2 regions of the Streptomyces sp. NPDC050842 genome follow, and region 1 is predicted to be linked to the other one. Evidence: predicted binding sites of a transcription regulator. Region 1 holds the regulator's gene; the other holds the start of a gene.
What was found. The regulator HspR, encoded in region 1, represses chaperone genes until heat shock. The targets are predictions, from matches to a motif close to TTGAGNNNNNNNNNCTCAA.
Positions count from the first base shown of each region.

Region 2: the regulator HspR is predicted to act here: its motif matches at 4,295-4,313, upstream of lon (endopeptidase La).

Region 1 is NZ_JBITGA010000005.1:490,932-501,813, reverse strand. Features, by position in the region: gene ACIBG6_RS19350 (hypothetical protein) at 1-114, opposite strand, end outside; gene ACIBG6_RS19345 (hypothetical protein) at 123-335, opposite strand; gene ACIBG6_RS19340 (helix-turn-helix transcriptional regulator) at 469-1,449, shown strand; gene ACIBG6_RS19335 (hypothetical protein) at 1,455-1,922, shown strand; gene ACIBG6_RS19330 (heat shock protein transcriptional repressor HspR) at 1,997-2,440, opposite strand; gene dnaJ (molecular chaperone DnaJ) at 2,445-3,629, opposite strand; gene grpE (nucleotide exchange factor GrpE) at 3,660-4,328, opposite strand; gene dnaK (molecular chaperone DnaK) at 4,325-6,169, opposite strand; gene ACIBG6_RS19310 (sugar transferase) at 6,425-6,913, shown strand; gene ACIBG6_RS19305 ((Fe-S)-binding protein) at 7,045-9,306, shown strand; gene ACIBG6_RS19300 (Yip1 family protein) at 9,642-10,574, shown strand; gene ACIBG6_RS19295 (response regulator) at 10,679-10,882, opposite strand, start outside.
Region 2 is NZ_JBITGA010000004.1:466,069-476,950, forward strand. Features, by position in the region: gene ACIBG6_RS15170 (lysozyme) at 1-38, shown strand, start outside; gene ACIBG6_RS15175 (lytic polysaccharide monooxygenase) at 236-1,120, shown strand; gene ACIBG6_RS15180 (DUF4240 domain-containing protein) at 1,117-1,731, opposite strand; gene lon (endopeptidase La) at 1,855-4,272, opposite strand; gene ACIBG6_RS15190 (GNAT family N-acetyltransferase) at 4,404-5,042, shown strand; gene ACIBG6_RS15195 (hypothetical protein) at 5,087-5,671, shown strand; gene ACIBG6_RS15200 (RNA polymerase sigma factor) at 5,725-6,342, shown strand; gene ACIBG6_RS15205 (zf-HC2 domain-containing protein) at 6,339-7,229, shown strand; gene ACIBG6_RS15210 (ATP-binding cassette domain-containing protein) at 7,226-8,041, shown strand; gene ACIBG6_RS15215 (hypothetical protein) at 8,409-9,734, shown strand; gene ACIBG6_RS15220 (hypothetical protein) at 9,731-10,330, shown strand; gene ACIBG6_RS15225 (TetR/AcrR family transcriptional regulator) at 10,350-10,882, opposite strand, start outside.

The DNA of each region.
Region 1 (10,882 bases):
CTTCAGCGCGTCGCCACGGTGGGGGATGGCCGTGGCGAGGTCGACGAAGTGCCAGCCGGAGCGATAGGCCGAGGCCATCTCCCGGCGGAACCTGGGGTCATCGGGAACGTTCATGCGCCCGTCTAGCTCCAGCCGGGATCCTGTGCGGGGGCCACGCTCCAGCCCGGGTCACCGAGGAGCGCGGGGGCCGCGTGCCAGCCCGGGTCGAGCGGAGCGGCCTGCACCTCGGCCGGCGCCGTGTGCCAGCCGGGGTCCTGGGTCACTCCCACGGCGCCCAATGCGGCCCCCGCGATGAAGGCGACTCCGGCCACCGTGCGTATGAGCTTCTTCATCATCACCGAGCAACCTCACTTGAAGGCAACGTCTCTTTTCCAACCCCCGCGAGTAAGACGATGGCTTACTCTCTGCACCTGCACCACCAAACCCAGGCATCATGTTCCTGAGATGCAGGAGCCTGGGGGTGTACATATGCGGAAACAAGCGGACGAAAGCGGTCACCCGCATTCGTATGCCGAGCTCTGCAAAGCCGGCTCCGAGCTGTACGCGGCCGCCTTGCGGACCGGGCGAATACCCCGGTCAGAGACCCTTGAGGCCCCCTGCCTCCTCGATCTCTCCCTGCTCCACCCCGACCCGGACGACGCCCGATGGCTCCGTCCGGTTCCCCCCTCGGCCGCCCTCGCCCAGCTCCTCCAGCCGATCGAACGGGAAATACTCGACCGTCGCCGGCGCACCGTCGCCCTTTCGGACGCTTTCGAGCCGTTCATGGCCATCAGCGCCCACGACTCCCCCACCACGCACGCCATCACCGTGCTGGAGGGCATCGACCGCATCAACTCGACCCTCGACCGCGTCGTCGCCAACTGCCGCCACGAACTGCTCACCGTCCAGCCCGGCGGCGGGCGCCCCGCGCAGGCCCTCAGCGAAGCCCTCGACCGCGTCTCGCCCCTCCTCGGCCGCGGCATCAGCATGCGCACGCTCTACCAGCACACGGCCCGCCACACCGAGCTCACCCTGACCTACCTGGAGCACGTCGGCCCCGAGGTCCAGGTGCGCACGCTGGAAGAGATCATCGACCGGCTGATCATCGTCGACCGCGAGGTCGCCTTCGTCCCGGCCCGCAGCGACCGCCAGGTCGCCCTGGAGCTGCGCCACCCCGGCCTGGTCGCCTATCTCGGCGGCGTCTTCGACCAGTTCTGGCATCTCGCGGTGCCGATCCGGGAGGAGATCCCGTACGACATCAAGACCGACGGCATCGGCGGCGTCCAGCGGTCCATCGCGAAGCTCCTCGTCGAGGGACACGTCGACGAGGCCATCGCCCGGCGCCTCGGCATGAACGTCCGCACCTGCCGCGCCCACATCGCCAAACTCGCCACTGCCCTCGGCAGCGGCAGCCGGGCCCAGCTCGGCTATCTCATCGCCCAGTCCGGCATCCTCGAACGGGACAACTGACCAGCGTGTACGTACAGATCGACCTCGACGGACCCGCGGGGACGCTCCGGGTCTCCGGCCACGGGCTGCCCACCGTGGAGCTCGTACGGGCCCCCGGGACCGACCCCGACGCCCACACCCCCATCGGGACCCGCAAGCGCGCCCTGCTCGCGCTCACCGTCGACGGGGAACCTGCCGTCATCCGGCCCGCGCGCGGGCGGCTCCTGCGGCGCTCCTACCGCGTGGACGTCCGGACCGGCGGCGTCCGCTACCGGCTCGTGCCCTGCGGGTACGTGGACAGCCGCCTCACCCGCGACGGGCGCCGGATCGGCACCTTCACCTCCTCGGGCGACGGCAAGGTCATCGACGAGTGGGACGGCGACCCCACCCCTCACGACCTCGCCGTCGGCGCCGCCCTCGCCGCCGCGTTCGGCACCGGCGCCTCGCCCTGGTGGGAGACCCTCGGCGACATCGTGGGCGAGCTGATCCCCTAGGAATCCTTCCGACACATACGGCGAGGCCCCCTCCACCGTCGTGGAGGGGGCCTCGCCATACGTGCTGTGCGGGGCTATTCGCCGCGCTTGGGACGCCAGACCACCAGCGCGCTCGCCTGCTGCACGTCCTGGTACGGCACCAGGTCGCGCCGGTACGAGGCGTGCACCTGGGCCTCGCGCTGCCGCATCGCCGCCGCCGCGCCGTCGACCGCGGCCGACAGCTCGGCGATCCGGCTCTGCAGCGCCGCGACCTGGTTCTCCAGCTCGATGATGCGCTTGATGCCCGCGAGGTTGATGCCCTCGTCCTGCGACAGCTGCTGCACCTGACGGAGCAGCTCGATGTCCCGGGCCGAGTAGCGCCGCCCGCGGCCCGCCGTGCGGTCCGGGGAGACCAGGCCGAGACGGTCGTACTGCCGCAGGGTCTGCGGGTGCAGACCGGAGAGCTGGGCCGCCACCGAGATGACGTACACCGGCGACTCGTCGGTCAGTTCGTACGGATTGCGTCGGCGCCCGTCCACGGGGTCACGCTCCCTTCGCGGCCTGGAACAGCTCCGCCCGGGGGTCCTCGGAGGCCGTGGCCTCGCGGAAGGTCTCCAGGGCCTCACGTGCCTTGTCGTCCAGCTCCTGCGGCACCGCGACCTCCACCGTGACGAGCAGGTCGCCGCGGGTGCCGTCCTTGCGGACCGCACCCTTGCCACGGGCGCGCATGGTCCGGCCGTTCGGAGTGCCCGCGGGCAGCTTGAGCGTGACCGCGGGGCCGCCGAGCGTCGGGACCTTGATCTCGCCGCCGAGGGCCGCCTCCGTGAAGGAGACCGGCACCGTGACGGTGAGGTTGTCGTCCTTGCGGCCGAAGACCGCGTGGTCGTCGACGTGCACGACGACGTACAGGTCGCCGTTCTGCCCGCCGCGCTCGCCCGGGGCACCCTTGCCGCGCAGCCGGATCCGCTGCCCGTCGGCGACACCCGCCGGGATGCGGACCTGCATGGTGCGGGAGGACTTGGCCCGCCCGCTGCCCTTGCAGACCTCGCAGGGGTTCTCGGCGATGAGGCCGCGGCCCTTGCAGTCCACGCACGGATCGGTGAGCGAGAAGCCGCCGCCGCTGCCGCGCGAGACCTGCCCGGTGCCGACGCAGGTCGGGCACACGCGAGGCGTGCCGTTCTTGTCGCCGGTGCCCGAACACGCCGTGCACGGCTGCTGGCTGGACATCCGCAGCGGTACGGTCGCGCCCTCGACGGCCTCGATGAAGCTGAGCGTCACCTCGGACTCGATGTCCTGGCCGCGGCGCGGCTGGGTACGCGTACCCGCCCCCGCCCCACGGTTGAACAGGCCGCCGAAGACGTCCCCGATGCCGCCACCGCCGCCGAAGCCGCCGGCTCCGCCGGGGCCGCCGCCCTGGCCACCTCCGAAGAGGTCGCCCAGGTCGAAGTTGAACGAGCCGCCGCCCGGGCCGCCGGCCCGGAAGCCGCCGTTCCCGAAGAGGGCGCGCGCCTCGTCGTACTCCTTGCGCTTCTTGGGATCACCGAGGATGTCGTTCGCCTCGGAGATCTCCTTGAAGCGCGACTCGGCGCGCGCGTCACCCTTGTTGGCGTCCGGATGGTTCTCGCGGGCGAGCTTCCGGTACGCCTTCTTGATCTCGGCCTCGGTGGCGTCCTTGGGGACGCCGAGAACCTTGTAGTAGTCCTTCTCGACGAAGTCCTTCGTGCTCATCGACGTCCCTCCTTCCGGACGATCGTTGCGTCACCCCTCTTCGGGGGCACCGCTCTCCTCGTCGGCCTTCTCTTCCTTGGTGCCGGACGTGGCACCGGGCGTGGCGCCCGGCTGGGGCTCGGCCACCGCGACCCGCGCGGGCCTGATGGTCCGCTCGCCGATCCGGTACCCCGGCTGCAGGATCGCCACGCAGGTCGTCTCGGTGACGTCCGGCGCGTACGAGTGCATCAGGGCCTCGTGGATCGTCGGGTCGAAGGGCTCGCCCTCCTTGCCGAACTGCTGCAGACCCATCTTGGCGACGACGGTCTCCAGCGATTCGGCCACCGACTTGAACCCGCCCAGGAGCTCACCGTGCTCGCGGGCCCGGCCGACGTCGTCGAGCACGGGCAGGAGCTCGGACAGGAGGGTCGCGACGGCGATCTCCTTGACCGTGATCCGGTCCCGCTCCACGCGGCGGCGGTAGTTCTGGTATTCGGCCTGGAGCCGCTGGAGGTCCGCGGTGCGCTCGTCGAGCGCGGAGCGCACCTGGTCCAGCTGGGCCGTGAGGCCCGCGGTACCGGCGGCCGACTTCTGGCTGCTTGCGTCCCCGGCCGGGGCCGCCTTCTCCTCCGTGGAGAAGTCGGCGGCCTCGGCGGCGTCGTCAGGGGTGGCGCCGGAGGGGACGTCGGACTCCTCGAAGCCCGGGGTCTCCTCGGTCACGCCTGACCGCCCTTCTTGGGCTCGTCGTCGATGATCTCGGCGTCGACGACGTCGTCGTCCGCCTGTGCCTGACCGGCACCGGCGTCGCCGCCCGCGGCCTGCGCGCCCTGCGCGTCGGCGTAGAGGGCCTGGCCGAGCTTCTGGGAGACGGCCGCGACCTTCTCGGTGGCGGTGCGGATCTCGGCGGTGTCCTCGCCCTTGAGCTTGTCCTTCAGCTCGACGAGCGCGGCCTCGACCTCGGCCTTGACGTCACCGGGGACCTTGTCCTCGTTGTCCTTGAGGAACTTCTCCGTCTGGTAGACGAGCTGCTCGCCCTGGTTGCGGGACTCGGCGGCCTCGCGGCGACGGTGGTCCTCGTCCGCGTACTGCTCGGCCTCCTGGCGCATCCGGTCGACCTCGTCCTTCGGCAGCGAGGAGCCGCCGGTGACGGTCATCTTCTGCTCCTTGCCCGTGCCCAGGTCCTTCGCGGTCACGTGCATGATGCCGTTGGCGTCGATGTCGAAGGCGACCTCGATCTGCGGGACGCCTCGCGGCGCCGGCGGCAGACCGGTCAGCTCGAACATGCCGAGCTTCTTGTTGTACGCCGCGATCTCGCGCTCGCCCTGGTAGACCTGGATCTGCACGGACGGCTGGTTGTCCTCGGCCGTCGTGAAGATCTCGGACCGCTTGGTCGGGATCGTGGTGTTGCGCTCGATGAGCTTCGTCATGATCCCTCCCTTGGTCTCGATGCCGAGGGACAGCGGGGTCACGTCGAGGAGCAGGACGTCCTTGACCTCACCCTTGAGGACACCGGCCTGGAGCGCGGCGCCGATGGCGACGACCTCGTCCGGGTTGACGCCCTTGTTGGCGTCCTGACCGCCGGTCAGCTCCTTGACGAGCTCGGCGACGGCCGGCATACGGGTGGAGCCACCGACGAGAACGACGTGGTCGATCTCGCGGAGCTCGATGCCCGCGTCCTTGATGACGTTGTGGAACGGCACCTTGCAGCGGTCGAGCAGGTCCGAGGTGAGCTGCTGGAACTGGGCGCGCGTGAGCTTCTCGTCCAGGTGCAGCGGGCCCTCGGCGGACGCCGTGATGTAGGGCAGGTTGATCGAGGTCTCCGTGGAGGAGGACAGCTCGATCTTCGCCTTCTCGGCGGCCTCGCGCAGACGCTGGAGCGCCATCTTGTCCTTGGCGAGGTCCACGCCGTGGCCGTTCTGGAACTGCGTCACCAGGTAGTCGACGACGCGCTGGTCCCAGTCGTCACCACCGAGGTGGTTGTCACCGTTGGTGGCCTTCACCTCGACGACGCCGTCGCCGATCTCCAGGAGGGACACGTCGAAGGTGCCGCCACCGAGGTCGAAGACGAGGATCGTCTGGTCGTCCTTGTCGAGGCCGTAGGCCAGGGCGGCCGCGGTCGGCTCGTTGACGATGCGCAGGACGTTGAGGCCCGCGATCTCACCGGCCTCCTTGGTGGCCTGGCGCTCGGAGTCGTTGAAGTACGCCGGGACGGTGATGACCGCGTCGACGACCTTCTCGCCCAGGTACGCCTCGGCGTCACGCTTGAGCTTCTGCAGGATGAAGGCGCTCATCTGCTGCGGGTTGAAGTTCTTGCCGTCGATCTCGATCTTCCAGTCGGTGCCCATGTGGCGCTTGACCGACCGGATGGTCCTGTCGACGTTGGTGACGGCCTGACGCTTGGCCACCTCGCCGACGAGCACCTCGCCGTTCTTCGCGAAGGCGACGACGGACGGCGTGGTCCTGGCGCCCTCGGCGTTGGTGATGACGGTGGGCTCGCCGCCTTCCAGAACGCTGACGACGGAGTTAGTCGTGCCCAGGTCGATGCCGACCGCACGTGCCATTTCAATTCCTCCAGCTGACGTACTTGAGTGGATCTGACTCAAGGATGCACGAGACCCCGCGGTGCGTCAACAGACCTGAGTGGAGGGGGCTCAATTCTTCGCCCTTTATCTCGCTCATACGCGGCGGGGCGCGCGTCGATCCCGGACCGGACGGGGTGACGCGTGAGAGAGTCCGATTGCCCCTTGCCGGGCAAAGCAGGCATATCCCACGAATATCCCATGATTCTCACGCGGTCCCTCGGAAGGGTGTGGGGAATGACGGCCAAGCGCGCCTTCGACGTCCTGGGCGGACTCGCCCTCCTGGTCGTGCTCTTCCCGGTCCTAGCCGCCGTCGCCCTCTCGGTCGCGCTCGGCGGGACGACACCCGGCCGCGGTGTCCTGCGGCGCCGGACGGTGGCCGGTCTGGGCGGCAGCACCTTCACGATGCTGACCTTCCGCACGAAGAGCCCGCTGGCCGCGCTGCCCCTGCTCCTGCACGTCGTCGCGGGCCGGATGTCGCTGGTCGGACCGTGTCCGCTGGCCCCGTCCCACCGCGAGTGCGCGGGCGAGGGCCGGCGCCGGCTCTCCGTACGCCCCGGACTCACCGGACCGTGGCAGATCAGCGGTCGCTCGGAGCTACCGTGGGAGGAACGCGAACTGCTCGATCTCCACTATGTGGACCACCACTGGCTCGGGATGGACCTGACGATCCTGGCGCGTACGCTTCCAGCAGTCCGCAGGCGTCGCGCGGCAAGGTTTGCCTGAGCGACACAGATCACCGTGAGTGCCGCTACAGCGCGGGGCCGTGACCCGGTAATCTCAGCACGGACTCAATAAGTTACCGCTTAGTAGGCCCGCGAGTAGTAGGCACGCGAGGCCCGCCCGAGGAGCCCCTCATGCAACTCGCCGCGATCGTCGTGTCGATCGTCATCACGGTGGTGGCCGTCGCGCTGTTCGGCCGTGCCACCGTGCAGATCTACCGCTTCGTACGCCTCGGCCAGCCGGTCCCCGCGGGCACGCGCACCGGCGACCCCACACAGCGCACCATCACGCTGGTCAAGGAATTCCTCGGCCACACCCGGATGAACCGCTGGGGCATCGTCGGCGTGGCGCACTGGTTCGTCGCGGTGGGCTTCTTCTCGCTGCTCCTGACGATCGTCAACGCCTTCGGCCAGCTGTTCCAGGCCGACTGGCTGATCCCGATCATCGGTGACTGGCTGCCGTACGAGATCTTCACCGAGTTCCTCGGTCTGATGACCGTCCTCGGCATCGCGACCCTCATCGTGATCCGGCAGCTCAGCAAGCCGACCAGGGCGGGCCGCAAGTCCCGCTTCACCGGCTCCAAGACGGGCCAGGCCTACTTCGTCGAGGCCGTCATCCTGATCGTCGGCGTCTGCATCATGACGCTGCGCGCCCTCGAAGGCGTCCAGCACCACGTGACGAGCTGGGAGCCCGGCTTCTTCGCCTCGTACCCGCTGATCGCGCTGCTCGACGGCCTGAGCCTGAGCACCATCCAGTACCTCACCTACTTCTTCGCGGCGCTCAAGATCGTCACGTCCTTCACCTGGATGATCACGGTCTCGCTCAACACGAACATGGGTGTCGCCTGGCACCGCTTCCTCGGCTTCCCGAACATCTGGTTCAAGCGAAACGCAGATGGGGGGTCGGCTCTGGGTGCCCTCCAGCCCATGACCTCCGCCGGCAAGGAGATCGACTGGGAGGACCCGGCCGAGGACGCCGTCTTCGGTGTCTCCCAGGTCGAGCAGTTCTCCTGGAAGGGCATCCTCGACTTCTCCACCTGCACCGAGTGCGGCCGCTGCCAGTCGCAGTGCCCCGCCTGGAACACCGGCAAGCCGCTCTCCCCGAAGCTCCTCATCATGTCGCTGCGCGACCACGCGCACGCCAAGGCCCCGTACCTGCTCGCAGGCGGCGGCAAGGACATGGAGGGCAACGAGAAGGCGACGCCGGAGCAGCTCAAGGACGTCCCCGCGTCGGCGATCGCTGAGGCCGAGCGCCCCCTCATCGGCACCGCCGAGGAGAACGGCGTCATCGACCCGGACGTCCTGTGGTCCTGCACCACCTGCGGCGCCTGCGTCGAGCAGTGCCCGGTCGACATCGAGCACATCGACCACATCGTCGACATGCGCCGCTACCAGGTGATGATCGAGTCCGCGTTCCCGTCCGAGGCGGGCACGATGCTCAAGAACCTGGAGAAGAAGGGCAACCCCTGGGGTCTCGCCAAGAAGGCGCGCGTCGAGTGGACCAAGGAGGTCGACTTCGAGGTCCCGATCGTCGGCAAGGACGTCGAGGACCTCTCGGAGTACGACTACCTGTACTGGGTCGGCTGCGCGGGCGCCCTGGAGGACCGGGCCAAGAAGACCACGAAGGCCTTCGCCGAGCTGCTGAACATCGCGGGCGTCAAGTTCGCGATCATGGGCGGCGACGAGAAGTGCACCGGTGACTCCCCCCGTCGCCTGGGCAACGAGCCGCTGTTCCAGCAGCTCGCGCAGGAGAACGTCGCGATGCTGAACATGGCGTTCGGCGAAGACGATGAAGACCCGTCGACCCGGAAGCCGAAGTCGGCCAAGCGGATCGTCTCGACCTGCCCGCACTGCTTCAACACCATCGCCAACGAGTACCCGCAGCTCGGCGGCGACTACGAGGTCATCCACCACACCCAGCTGCTCCAGCACCTCATCGACGAGGGCAAGCTGATCCCGGTGACCCCGGTCGACGGCCTCATCACCTACCACGACCCCTGCTACCTGGGCCGTCACAACAAGGTCTACACGCCGCCGCGCGAGATCATGTCCGCCGTCCCCGGCCTGCGCCAGCAGGAGATGCACCGCCACAAGGAGCGCGGCTTCTGCTGCGGCGCCGGTGGTGCCCGGATGTGGATGGAGGAGCGGATCGGCAAGCGCATCAACACCGAGCGCGTCGACGAGGCCCTGTCCCTGAACCCGGACATCGTCTCCACCGCCTGCCCGTTCTGCCTCGTCATGCTGACGGACTCCGTCAACGGCAAGAAGAACGAGGGCAAGGCGAAGGAGAACCTCCAGGTCGTGGACGTGGCCCAGCTGCTCCTCGACTCGGTGAAGACCCCGGCGGAGCCGGAGCCGGAGTCCGCGCCGGAGCCCGAGCCGGAGCCTGCGCAGTAGGCAGTAGTCACGTACGTACGAGAAGGACGGCCGTCCCGCGGAGATGCGGGGCGGCCGTCCTTCTCGTGTCCTCGCCTCAGGCGGTCTGCTTCTTCGGGGCGGTCTTCCTCGGGGCGGTCTCCAGCCAGGAGGTCACCGTGCCGTCCGGCTGGTCGGCGGCGAACGAGGCCGCCATTGAGGTGATACGTCGGATGTGTAACGACCTCCGCGCGTCTGGCCACCGGCCAGGTCACGGCCCGCCCGCCCCTGAGACTTCCCTTAGGGGATGTCACAGCTCAGTGGCAAGGACCGGCCGGACGCGCGCCCCCACAGCCCGAGCGGGTACGTTCAAGGGCGTGGCTGGATTCAGGAACGGACGCGGCCGGGACAACCGCCCCCCGCAGCAACAGCAGCAGCAACCGCAGCAGGCGCCCTACGGGTACAACGCGGCCCCGCCGCCGTACCCGCAGCAGCAGTGGCCCCCGCAGAGCGGCCAGTACGGCGGTCAGTACGGCGGTCAGCAGGGCCCCCAGGGCGGCGGCCAGTACGGCGGCCCCCAGGGGCAGCCGCAGCAGCAGCCCTACGGCGAGCCCGAGTACTTCGGGGACTCGTACGGGCAGCAGCAGCCGCCCGGACAGCAGGCGCACGCCGGCACGGCGAACAACCCGGGCCACACGCAGATGTTCAGCGTCGACGACCCGTACGGCGACGGCGGCGGCTACCAGGCCGCGCCGCCCGTCCCCACCGGCCCCCGTCTCCCCTGGAAGCCCCTCCTGAGCGGCATCGTGCTGCGCCCGGCGGACACCTTCCTCCGGATGCGGGACCACGCCGTCTGGGGCCCGGCGCTGATCGTCACCTTCCTCTACGGGCTGCTCGCGATCTTCGGCTTCGACAAGGCGCGCGACGAGGCGATCAACGCGACCCTGTCGACGGCGATCCCGTACGTCCTGATGACCGCCCTCGGCTTCGTCGTCGGCGGACTGATCCTCGGCGCGGTCACGCACACGCTCGCCCGCCAGCTCGGCGGCGACGGCTCGTGGCAGCCGACCGTGGGCCTGTCGATGCTGATCATGTCGATCACGGACACGCCCCGGCTCGTCTTCGCGCTCTTCCTGGGCGGCGAGAACGGCTTCGTGCAGGTCGTCGGCTGGCTGACCTGGCTGGCGCTCGGCGCCCTGCTCACCATGATGGTGAGCCGCTCGCACGACCTGCCGTGGCCGAAGGCCCTGGGCGCGTCGGCGATCCAGCTGGTGGCGCTGCTGAGCCTGACCAAGCTGGGCATGCTGTAGCGGCGTAGCACGTACACACGTACGGACATGGAGAAGCCCCTCATCGCACGGCGGTGGGGGGCTTCTCCGTACGTCCGCTCCGCACGTCCGCTCCGTACGTCCGCTCAGCGGCTCCGGCCGCCGATGCGCCACCACTCCTTGCGATCCGGCGGGTCCGCCGGGTCCGCCGGGTCCACGGCCCCCTCGGCCCAGTACTCCAGGAGGTCGCCCGGCGCGAGCCCGAGGGCGCGCTCGATCTCGCCGGGGGTGAGGCCGCGCAGGGAGTCCGACAGCGACCTGGTGAGGTCGAACCAGTAGCCGCGCAGCGT
Region 2 (10,882 bases), on a different contig from region 1:
GCGACCTCTCGCGCGTACAGGCGCTCGCCAACGGCTGACCTCTCGCTCTCTGCTTCACGGCGGCTCTCCGGGTGCACGGCACCCCGGGGGCCGCTTCGGCTTTTTCCGCCCACCCCCTTGCCCATTGGTATGGACCAATGCGACGCTCTACGGCGGTCGCACGGAATTCAACTTCCGCGTACCCAGCGCGCGTTGCTCGTCCCGTACTCCCCCACGCACGAGAGAGAGCCCCCGCATGCCCTCGTACCGCCGCACCTCGGCCGTCGCCGCCTCCGCCCTGTCCGCCGCCGCCCTCGTCGGCCTCACCCCCGCCACGGCCGGCGCCCACGGCGCCGTCTTCAACCCCGTGAGCCGGGTGGCGGCCTGTTACGCCGAGGGCCCCGAGACGCCCAAGTCGCAGGTGTGCAAGGACCTCGTCGCCGACTCCGGCACCCAGCCGCTGTACGACTGGAACGAGGTCAACATCGCCAACGCCGATGGGCAGCACCAGGCCCTCATCCCGGACGGCAAGCTCTGCTCGGCGAACCGCGCCAAGTACCGGGCGCTCGACTGGGCGCGCACCGACTGGCCGGCGACGGCGGTCGCGGCGGGCTCCTTCGACTTCAAGGTCCGGGCGACGGCGGCCCACTCGGGCACGATGACGGTCTACATCACCAAGGCGGGCTTCGACCCGACGCAGCCCCTGAAGTGGTCGGACCTGGACGCGACCCCGGTCGCCGTCCACAACACCACCCGCACCGCCACGGACGGCTACTACAACTTCACGGGCACCCTGCCGGCCCGCACCGGCCGCCACATCGTCTACAAGGTGTGGCAGCGCAACGACAGCCCCGAGGCCTTCTACAGCTGCTCGGACGTCACCTTCGGCGGTGCGGCGGCGGCGCAGACCCAGCTGAAGGCCCAGGCCCCGACCGAGGCGAAGATCGCGGCCGGCGCCGACCTGTCCACCGTCAGCCACGCCGGCCACGGCGGCGACGAGCAGGCCCCGGCGCTCTCCGCCGAGACCGCCGGCGCCCCCTCCTCGCCGCTGCCGCTCGCCCTCGCGGGCGCGGGCGCCCTCGCCGCCTTCGCCGGGGGCACCCTGCTCCTGGGCCGGCGCCGGAACCCGTCCGCCTCCTAGGAGCCGGACGCCCCGAGCGGGAAGAGGGCGGTGAGCCGGGGCAGGGCCACCCCCTCCGGCCGGGCACCCCGGTGCTCGCCGCCCTCTTCCCACTCCTCCGCCGACTCGTCGGCCAGTTCCTCGTCGGCCAGTTCCTCCTCGGCCTCCTCGACCGCGTCGAGGAACTCGTCCCCCTCGTCGTCCTCCTGGCCGGTCAGCTCGTCGTACGCGTCCTGGGCGACGTAGTCGAGCTCCTCCCACTCGGGCCACTCGGCGTCGTCCCACTCGTCACGGTGCCGGCCCACGAGGGCCCGGATCCCCGGCACGTCCGTCAGCGCGTCCGGGTCGGCGACGACCGAGTCGTACACCTTCCGCCCCTGCCCCACCAGCCAGAGCGTGAAGTAGTGGAAGCCGTCGTCCGTGCAGCCGCCGCCCTCGACGCGGTTCGCCGCCGTCCACACCGCGCGGGTGTCGGCTCTCTCGCATGCCTTCTCCAGGCGCACCTGGAACGCCACGCACTCGCTCTCCGGACGCCGCACCAGCTCCGCCCGCAGCCACTCCAGCCGCTCGTCCCGGTCACCGGGCCGGCGGCTCAACTCGTCGATGAGAGCCCAGAAGGCGTCGTCGTTCATGCGTACGAGCATGCCAGCCTCGACTGACATCCGGTGACATCCGGGTACCCGACATCCGCGCACGCCGGAGCGGGGTGTCCCCCGATGAGGACACCCCGCTCGCCGCAGAGGAGTTCGGCCCGGTCAGGCGGCGACGGCCACCGGCACCGCCGCCGGAGCCAGCGCGATCTCCAGGACCTGCCGGACGTCGGTCACCGGGTGGACCTCCAGCTTCTCCAGGATCTCGGCCGGGACGTCGTCCAGGTCGGCCTCGTTCCGCTTGGGGATCACGACCGTCGTGATGCCCGCCCGGTGCGCCGCGAGCAGCTTCTGCTTCACGCCGCCGATCGGGAGGACCCGGCCGGTGAGGGACACCTCGCCGGTCATGGCCACGTCCGTACGGACCTGTCGGCCGCTCAGCAGGGACGCGAGGGCGGTCGTCATCGTGACGCCCGCGCTCGGCCCGTCCTTGGGGACCGCGCCGGCCGGGAAGTGGATGTGCACGCCCCGGTCCTTGAGTCCGGTGACGGGCAGCTCCAGCTCCGCGCCGTGCGAGCGGAGGAAGGAGAGCGCGATCCGCGCGGACTCCTTCATCACGTCGCCCAGCTGGCCGGTGAGGGTCAGCCCGGCGGCGCCGGTCTCCGGGTCGGCGAGGGACGCCTCCACGAAGAGGACGTCACCGCCCGCGCCGGTCACCGCGAGCCCGGTGGCGACGCCCGGCACCGCCGTGCGGCGCTCCGCCGGGTCCTGCGCCGACTCCGGCACGTGGTGGGGCCTGCCGATGAGGTCCCGCAGGTCCTCCGGGGTGACCGTGAACGGCAGCTCGCGGTCGCCCAGTTCGTGCTGGGCCGTGACCTTCCGGAGCAGTCGCGCGATGGCGCGCTCCAGGGTGCGGACGCCGGCCTCCCGGGTGTACTCGCCGGCGAGCTTCCGCAGGGAGGCGTCCTCCAGGACGACCTCGCCGGGCTCCAGGCCGGCCCGCTCCAGCTGGCGCGGGAGCAGGTGGTCGCGGGCGATGACGACCTTCTCGTCCTCGGTGTACCCGTCGAGCCTGACGAGCTCCATGCGGTCGAGGAGGGCTTCCGGGATGGCTTCGAGCACGTTGGCCGTGGCCAGGAAGACGACGTCGGAGAGGTCGAGTTCGACCTCCAGGTAGTGGTCGCGGAAGGTGTGGTTCTGCGCGGGGTCGAGGACTTCGAGGAGGGCGGCCGCCGGGTCGCCGCGGAAGTCGGAGCCGACCTTGTCGATCTCGTCGAGCAGGACCACCGGGTTCATGGACCCGGCCTCCTTGATCGCCCGGACGATCCGGCCGGGCAGGGCGCCGACGTAGGTCCGCCGGTGGCCGCGGATCTCGGCCTCGTCGCGGACGCCGCCGAGGGCGACGCGGACGAACTTCCGGCCCATGGCGTGGGCGACGGACTCGCCGAGCGAGGTCTTGCCGACGCCGGGCGGGCCGACGAGGGCGAGGACGGCTCCGCCGCGGCGGCCGCCGACGACGCCGAGGCCGCGCTCGGCCCGCCGCTTGCGCACGGCGAGGTACTCGGTGATCCGCTCCTTCACGTCCTCCAGGCCCGCGTGCTCGGCGTCGAGGATCGCCTGGGCGCCCTGGATGTCGTACTGGTCCTCGGTGCGCTCGCTCCAGGGCAGTTCGAGGACGGTGTCGAGCCAGGTGCGGATCCAGGAGCCCTCCGGGGACTGGTCGCTGGACCGCTCCAGCTTGTCGACCTCCTTGAGGGCCGCCTCACGGACCTTCTCGGGCAGGTCGGCGGCCTCGACGCGGGCCCGGTAGTCGTCGGACTCGTCGGCCGGCGAGTCGGTTCCGTCGCCCAGCTCGCGGAGCTCCTTGCGGACCGCTTCGAGCTGGCGGCGGAGGAGGAACTCGCGCTGCTGCTTGTCGACGCCCTCCTGGACGTCCTTGGCGATGGTCTCGGCGACGTCCTGCTCGGCGAGGTGCTCGCGGAGCTGGGCGGTGGCGAGCTTGAGGCGGGCGACCGGGTCGGCGGTCTCCAGGAGCTCGACCTTCTGCTCGACGGTGAGGAAGGGCGAGTAGCCGGAGTTGTCGGCGAGGGCGCCGACGCCGTCGATCTGCTGGACGCGGTCGACGACCTGCCAGGCGCCGCGCTTCTTCAGCCAGCTGGTGGCCAGCGCCTTGTACTCCCTGACCAGCTCGGTCACGGAGCCGGGCAGCGGATCGGGCAGGGTCTCCTCGACGGCGCTGCCCTCGACCCACAGGGCGCCGCCGGGTCCGGTCGTACCGGCGCCGATGCGTACGCGGCCGACGGCGCGGATCAGCGCGCCGGGGTCGCCGTCGGACAGGCGCCCCACCTGCTCGACGGTGCCGAGGACACCGGTCCCGGCGTAGGTCCCGTCGACGCGGGGCACGAGCAGCACCCGCGGTTTGCCGCCACCGGGGCGGGCGGCGGCCTGGGCGGCCTCGACGGCGGCCCGTACGTCGTTGTCGGACAGGTCCAGCGGCACCACCATTCCGGGCAGCACGACCTCGTCGTCGAGCGGCAGCACAGGCAGAGTGAGCGGCGCGGACGCCGTAGACGCAGAAGCCATGATCTCCCCTTCGGCAGTCAAGTTGAGCTGTACGGACTCAATGCACGTGAGCCCAGGAATGTTCCCCGACAGCAGTTCGCTCTGAGCGATCACTCTCGCGCAGGACCGTGAGCTGCCGGTGTAATGCCTCCATGGATATGGGAGCTATTACCTCTGCCTGGGTGGCCGGCTGGACCGTCTCCCGGGAGACGCCGCCCGCCGTCGCCGAGCCCTGGGGCTACCGGATCGACGTCGGTCTGCCCCGGCACGTCGTACGCCACGTGCTGCCCGCCCCCGACGCGGCCTCCGTCGGGGCGCTCTGCGAGCGGCTCACCGCGCCGTACAGCTGGCTCAAGGTGATGGCGACCCCGGAGGAGGTGGCGCCGTGGATCACCGAGGGGTGGACGGTCCCCGACGACCCGGGCTTCATGATGGTCAAGCCGCTGGACCCCGGGGCCCGCCCCGCGCCGCCCGAGGGGTACGCGCGGACCACCGAGGTCCGGGACGGGGTCATCCGGGTCCGCGTCCTCGCCCCGGACGGCACCCTCGCCGCGCGCGGCCAGATCGCCCCGACCGGCTCCACCGCCGTCGCCGACCAGATCGAGACGGACCCCGCGCACCGGCGGCGCGGCCTCGGCGCGAACGTCATGCGCACCCTGGAGGCGGCCGCCGCGCAGGCCGGTGCCGAGACCGGCGTCCTGTCTGCGACCACGGACGGCCTCGCACTGTACGACTCCCTCGACTGGCGCTACCGCGGGCCCCTCACCGGGATCGTCCGGTCGGGAACCTGACCGTCCGGCTGCGCGGGCCGCCTCCTACGGGGCATGCTCGATCCATGGTGCGAGGCCGAGGTGTACGGGGGAAGTGGTGCGGGGCCCTGCTGCTGGCGGCGGTCCTGGCCGGCGGCGCGAGCGCCTGCGGGCCGGAGACGCCACCGGCACCGGGCGGACCGGCGTCGGGCGGTCCTACGTCGGAGGTGAGCACCTCCCCTACGGCCGAGCCGACCCGTACGGCTGACGCGAGCGCGACCACCACCGCGACCGCGACCACCACCGCTCCCCCTGGCGAGCCCCAGCCCGGTGAGGTCCTCGTCGAGGTGGTCGTCAACGGCGGCCTCGCCGGGGTCCGCAATCAGCTCGTCGTCCACTACGACGGCAGCTGGACCAGCCGCTCCGGGACGAAGCCGCCGCGGACCGGGCAGCAGACGCCCGCCGAGGTCGCCGAACTGCGGGCCGCCCTGGAGGACCCGGCGTACGCGCACGTCCCGAACCGGCCCACCGGAAGCCCGATCGCCGACGGGTTCCAGTACTTCATCACGTACCGCCACCGCCTCGTCGTCTCGGGCGACGGCGAACGCCCGCCGGCCCTCCAGCGCGTCTTCGCCGCCCTGCCGGAGGGCGGGCCGCCGACCAGCCCGTGAGTGCGTCGGGCCCGCCGTGAACCGAACCGGGGTCCGTGCGCGATAGAGAGGGCGTGAGACTGTTGCGCCCCTCAGGGGCAGGCCCCACAGGGGGAGACGAGGACGACGACGCGGCGCTCCTGCGTGCCGTCGCCCGCGGGGACACCGAGGCGCTCGCCGTCCTCTACGACCGGCACGCGGGCTGGCTGCACGCCCGCCTCGCCCGCCGCTGCCCGGACGAGGAGACCGTACGGGAGGTCCTCCAGGACACCTTCGTCACGGTCTGGCGCTCGGCCGGCGGCCACCGCGGCCGGGGCGAGGCCGGCGGCTGGCTCTGGGTGATCGCCGCCCGGCGGCTCGTCGACGCCCAGCGCGCCCGGGCCCGTACCGAACGCACCGAACGGGCCGTCGTCGCGGCCGCGCCGCCGGAGCCCGCGGCCCCCGCGCCCTCCGCCGAGGACCGCGTGCTCGCGGGCCTGGAGTACGGGGAGGTGGGCGCCGCCCTCGACCGGATCTCGCCCGAGCTCGCCGAGGTCCTGCGGGCGACCGTCGTCGACGGTCTGACGACCCGCGAGACCGCCCGGCTGCTCGGCATCCCCGAGGGCACCGTCAAGACCCGCGCCCTGCGTGCCCGCCGCGAACTGCGCGCCGCCCTCGGCGCCGGCCCGTACCCCCTGGGAGGCACCGCATGACGTCCCCCCGACCCGCCTCCGACTGGCACGTCACCGACGCGCTGGCCCTCCGGTACGCGGAGGGCTCGGCCCCCGAGACGGACGCCTGGTCCCTGGAGAAGCACGTCGAGTCCTGCTCCCCCTGCGCGTGCCGCGTCTCGGCCGCCGTCCGCGCCGGAGCGGCGGGGCCCGCCCTGGCCGCCGTACGGGCGGAGCTCCTGACGGCCGTGGGACACCGGCCGGCCGTCGCACCGGCGGCCACGGCGAGCCCCCTCGGGCGGGGGGCGCGGCTCTGGTGGGCCGCCGGGCCGGCCCTGCGCGGCTCCTGGGTCGTGGCCGTGGCGCTCGTCCTGGGCGGCGCCTTCGCCCTGGCCTACGGCGCCGGGTTCCAGGGCGCGCGGTCCATGCTGCTCGCCCTCTCCCCGGTCCTGCCGCTCGGCGGGGTCGCCGTCTCGTACGGACGCCACGCCGACCCCCTGTACGAGATCACCGCCGCCACCCCGTCCGGCGGGCTGCGGCTGCTCCTCACGCGTACCGCCGCCGTGCTCGCCGTCTGTGTGCCGCTGCTGACCCTGGGCGGGTCGCTGCTGCCGCCGGTGGCCGGCTTCCCGGGGGTGGCCGCCTGGCTGCTGCCGGGGCTCGCGCTGACCCTGGCGACCCTCGCGCTGGGTTCGTTCGTCGGCTGCCGGGCGGCGGCCGCGACCCTCGCCGGCGGGTGGCTGCTCGCCGTGACGGGCCCGCTCCTCGGGCCGCCGGACGTGGGGGCCGCCGGGACGGCCGGCGCCGACGCACTCGCCCTGTACTTCTCCGGCCCAGTGGCACAGGGGAGCTGGGCCGCCGCGGCAGTCGCCTGCGCGGCCCTCCTCGTGCTGCGGCGCCGCTCCTTCGACCACTTGGAGACCCGGTGAACCAGCCCGCCACGGTCGCGGTGTCCGGACTGACCGTCCGGCACCGCCGTACCGTCGCCCTCGACGCGCTCGACCTGTCCTTCGCCCCCGGCGTCCACGGCCTGCTCGGCCCGAACGGCGCCGGGAAGACCTCCCTCATCCGGGTCCTCGCGACCGTCGCCGCGCCTGCCTCCGGGCGGGTGGAGCTCCTCGGCCGGGACGTCGGGAGCCACGGTGAACGCACCGCGATCCGGCGCCGGCTCGGCTACCTGCCGCAGGAGTTCGGCTACTACCCGGGGTTCACGGTCCGGGAGTTCGTCGCGTACGTGGCCTGGCTGAAGGAGGTGCCGGCGGACCGGGCCGCGGCCGCCGTGGAGCGGGCCGTCGAGCGCGTCGGGCTCGCCGACCGGATCGACGCGCGGATGAAGACGCTGTCGGGCGGCATGGTCCGGCGTGCGGGCATCGCCCAGGCCGTCGTGAACGAACCGGAGCTGCTGCTGCTCGACGAACCGACGGCCGGCCTCGACCCGGAGCAGCGGGTCGACTTCCGCGCGCTGCTGCGCGAGCTCGGCACGGAGGCGACGGTGGTGGTCTCCACGCACCTGGTGGAGGACGTCGCCGCGGCGTGCACCGAGGTCGCCCTGATCGAGGCGGGGCGACTCGCCTTCCGCGGCTCGACCGCCGAACTCGCCGCGCTCGGCGGCGAGTCGGCTGATCCCGGCGACACGACGACGAACGCGATCGAGCGCGGCTACACGGCCGCCCTCCGCGCCCACCGCGAGCGCCCCGTCGCGCCCGGCACCGGGCAGCGCGTAAAGGAGCGGCTCCGATGACCACGCCACCCGTCTTCGGACCACGCACAGGCGCCTCAGCGATGACGGCGCGTGCACCCGGCCCGTACGCAAGCGCCTCGGCGACGGCGGGGCCCGCGCCCCGCCCGTACGCGAACGCATCCACGACCAAGGCGCCCACCCCCGGCCCGCGCGCAAGCGCCTCAGCGATGACGGGGCCCGTACCCGGCCCGTACGCGGACGCTTCCACTGCCTCGGCACCCACCCCCGGCCCGCGCGCCTCCCTGATGGCGGGGCCCACCCCCGGACCACACGCCTCCCTGATGGCGGGGCCCACCCCCGGACCACACGCCGGCGCCTCCCCGGCCGCCGCCTCGCCCGCCCCGGCCCTCCCGAAGGAGCCGCTTCGATGACCGCGACCCTCACCCCGCCCCGTTCGGAGCGGCCGGCGCCCGTGCGGGCGCCCGCCCCGCTCCGAACCGAGCTGCGGCGCGGCCTCGGTCCCTGGGCCGGTGCCGCGGTCGCGCTCACCGTCCTGGTGACGATGTACGGCAAGGCGCCCGAATGGCAGGGCCGTTGGGCCGATACGACCAATCTGCTGCACATCGCCGCCGGACTGCTCTGCGGGCCCCTCGCACTCGCGGCGGGCTGCTGGCAGGGCGGCCGGGACCGGCGGCGCGGGACGACGGAGCTGTGGGAGTCCGTGCCCCGCTCCCCGCTGCGCCGCCTCCTGGTCTCGGTCGGCCCGTCCGCGTTCTGGCCGGCCGCCGGGCTGCTGCTCGCCGACGCCGTCTGCCTCCTCGCCACCTGGCCGTACGTCTCCGCGGGGCGCCCGTACGTCGAACTCCTCGTCGCCGACGCGGTCGCCGTCGCCGCCCTGGGTGCGCTCGGCCATCTCGCCGGGCGGGTCGTCCCGTGGCGGCTGACGGCCCCGCTGCTCGGGATCGTCGGGTACGTCGTCCTCGGGCTCGCCGCCTACACGACGGGCCCCGCGCGCTGGCTGAGCCCGGCGGGCGAGCACCAGTTCTCCTGGGACCGGCCGGTGTGGTGGTTCGGTCCGGCGTCGATGGCGTGGACAGCGGGGCTCGCGCTCGCCGCGCTCCTCGCGTACGGGCTGCGCCCGGCCCGCCTCCGGGTGCTCGCCCTGGTCCCGCTGGCGGTCGCGGTCGGCGCCGCGGCGCTGATCCTGCGGCTGCCGGCGGACGAGGGCCCGTGGCGCTCGGACCCGGCCCTGTCCCGGCAGGTCTGCGACGACGGCTCGCCGCAGGTGTGCGTGACGGCGGTGGACGAGGGGCTGCTGCCCGACATCTCGGCCGCTCTCGCCCCGCTGAGCGCGCGCCTCAAGGGGGTGCCCGGTGCGCCGGTCCGCTGGGTGAGCGGCCTGGGCGGACCCGCCCTGCCCGGGGACGTCGCGCTGCCCGCCGTCGGGCAGGACGCGGTACGCGGCCGGCTCGCCCACCCCGATCTGTACCTCAACTCGGCCGTGAACTGGCTGTTCTCGGACTCCTGCGAGCCCGGCGACGGCGCGGGTCCGAACGCCGAGCGGGCGAGTCAGGTCAACCTCGCCGTGATCGAGTGGCTGGCCCCGACCCCGGCCGGCTACGGCCCCGACACCGCCGGCGCCCAGCCCTACATCGACCGACTGAAGGCCAAGTCCCTGACCGAGCAGCGGGATTACCTCACCCGATTCCTGGCCGCGAACACCTGCCACCCGGACGAGGTGCCGATCCCGTGAGGCACTACGTGCGCTCCCGCGGCCTGCCCGGCGCGCTGGCCGCGCTGCTCGGCACGGCGGCGGCCGCCGCCTGGGCGGCCTGGTGGCTGGTGTCGCTGCCGGACTTCGACCACACGGCACGGCTGCCGGTCGTGGTCCTCGGCCCGCTGCTCGCGGCGGGGGTCATCGGGACGAGCCTGTACACGCCGAGCGACGAGCTGGACCGTACGGCGGTACGGGCCTGGTGGCCCCGCCGTCTCGCGCACGTCCTCGCGCCGACCGCGCTGGCCGTGGTCCTGCTCGCGCTCGGGGTGCCGGGGCACGCGGAGGAGTTCGGCGCGCCCGCCGCCGTACGCAACACCCTGGGCCTGGTGGGCCTGGCAGCGGCCGCCGCCACCCTCGTCGGCGCCCGGCTGAGCTGGCTGCCGCCGACCTTCTACGCCGGCGTGGTCTATCTGGCGGCCCCCTCCGGCACGGACGGCAGCGCGGCCTGGTGGGCCTGGGTGACGCGCCCCGGCCCGGAGGGCGAGGCGTGGGCGGTCGCCGCCGTCGCCTTCGCGGCGGGCACGGCGCTGTACGCGTGGCGCGGCTCCCGCCGTACGACCGGCGAGGGCTGACCCCGGGGCGCCGGCGCTCCTACCTGAGCAGCCAGTCCCTCGTGAGCTCCATCATCTCCGCGGGCGTGCGCCCGCCGTGGTCGACCGCCATGAAGCGGTCGGCCACGCGCAGGGAGAAGACGATCAGACAGCGCACCTCGACGTCGTCCTCGTCGGCGCAGAAGTCCCGGAAGAGCGAACGCAGGTATTCCATGCGCCGGTTGTCGGTGCGGCGGAGGCGTTCGGCGACGGTCTCGTCGCGCCGGGCCCAGTCGCGGACGGCGAGGTCGACGGTGAGCCCGGTGACCGGCCCGTCGGCGACGTGGTGGACGAAGTCGAAGAGCCGGGCGAGTTTGGCGCGCCCCTCTCCCCCGCCGCTCTCGATCCGCTCGATGACCGCGTCCGCGACCTCACGCTCCCAGGTGTCGAGCATCTCGGCGAGCAGGGCGTCGCGGTTGGCGAAGTACCCGTAGAAGCCGCCCTTGCTGACGCCGAGGGCCTGGGCCAGCGGTTCGATCCGTACGGCCTCCGGGCCGCCCTCGGCGAGCGCGCGGAGGCCCTCCTCGATCCACC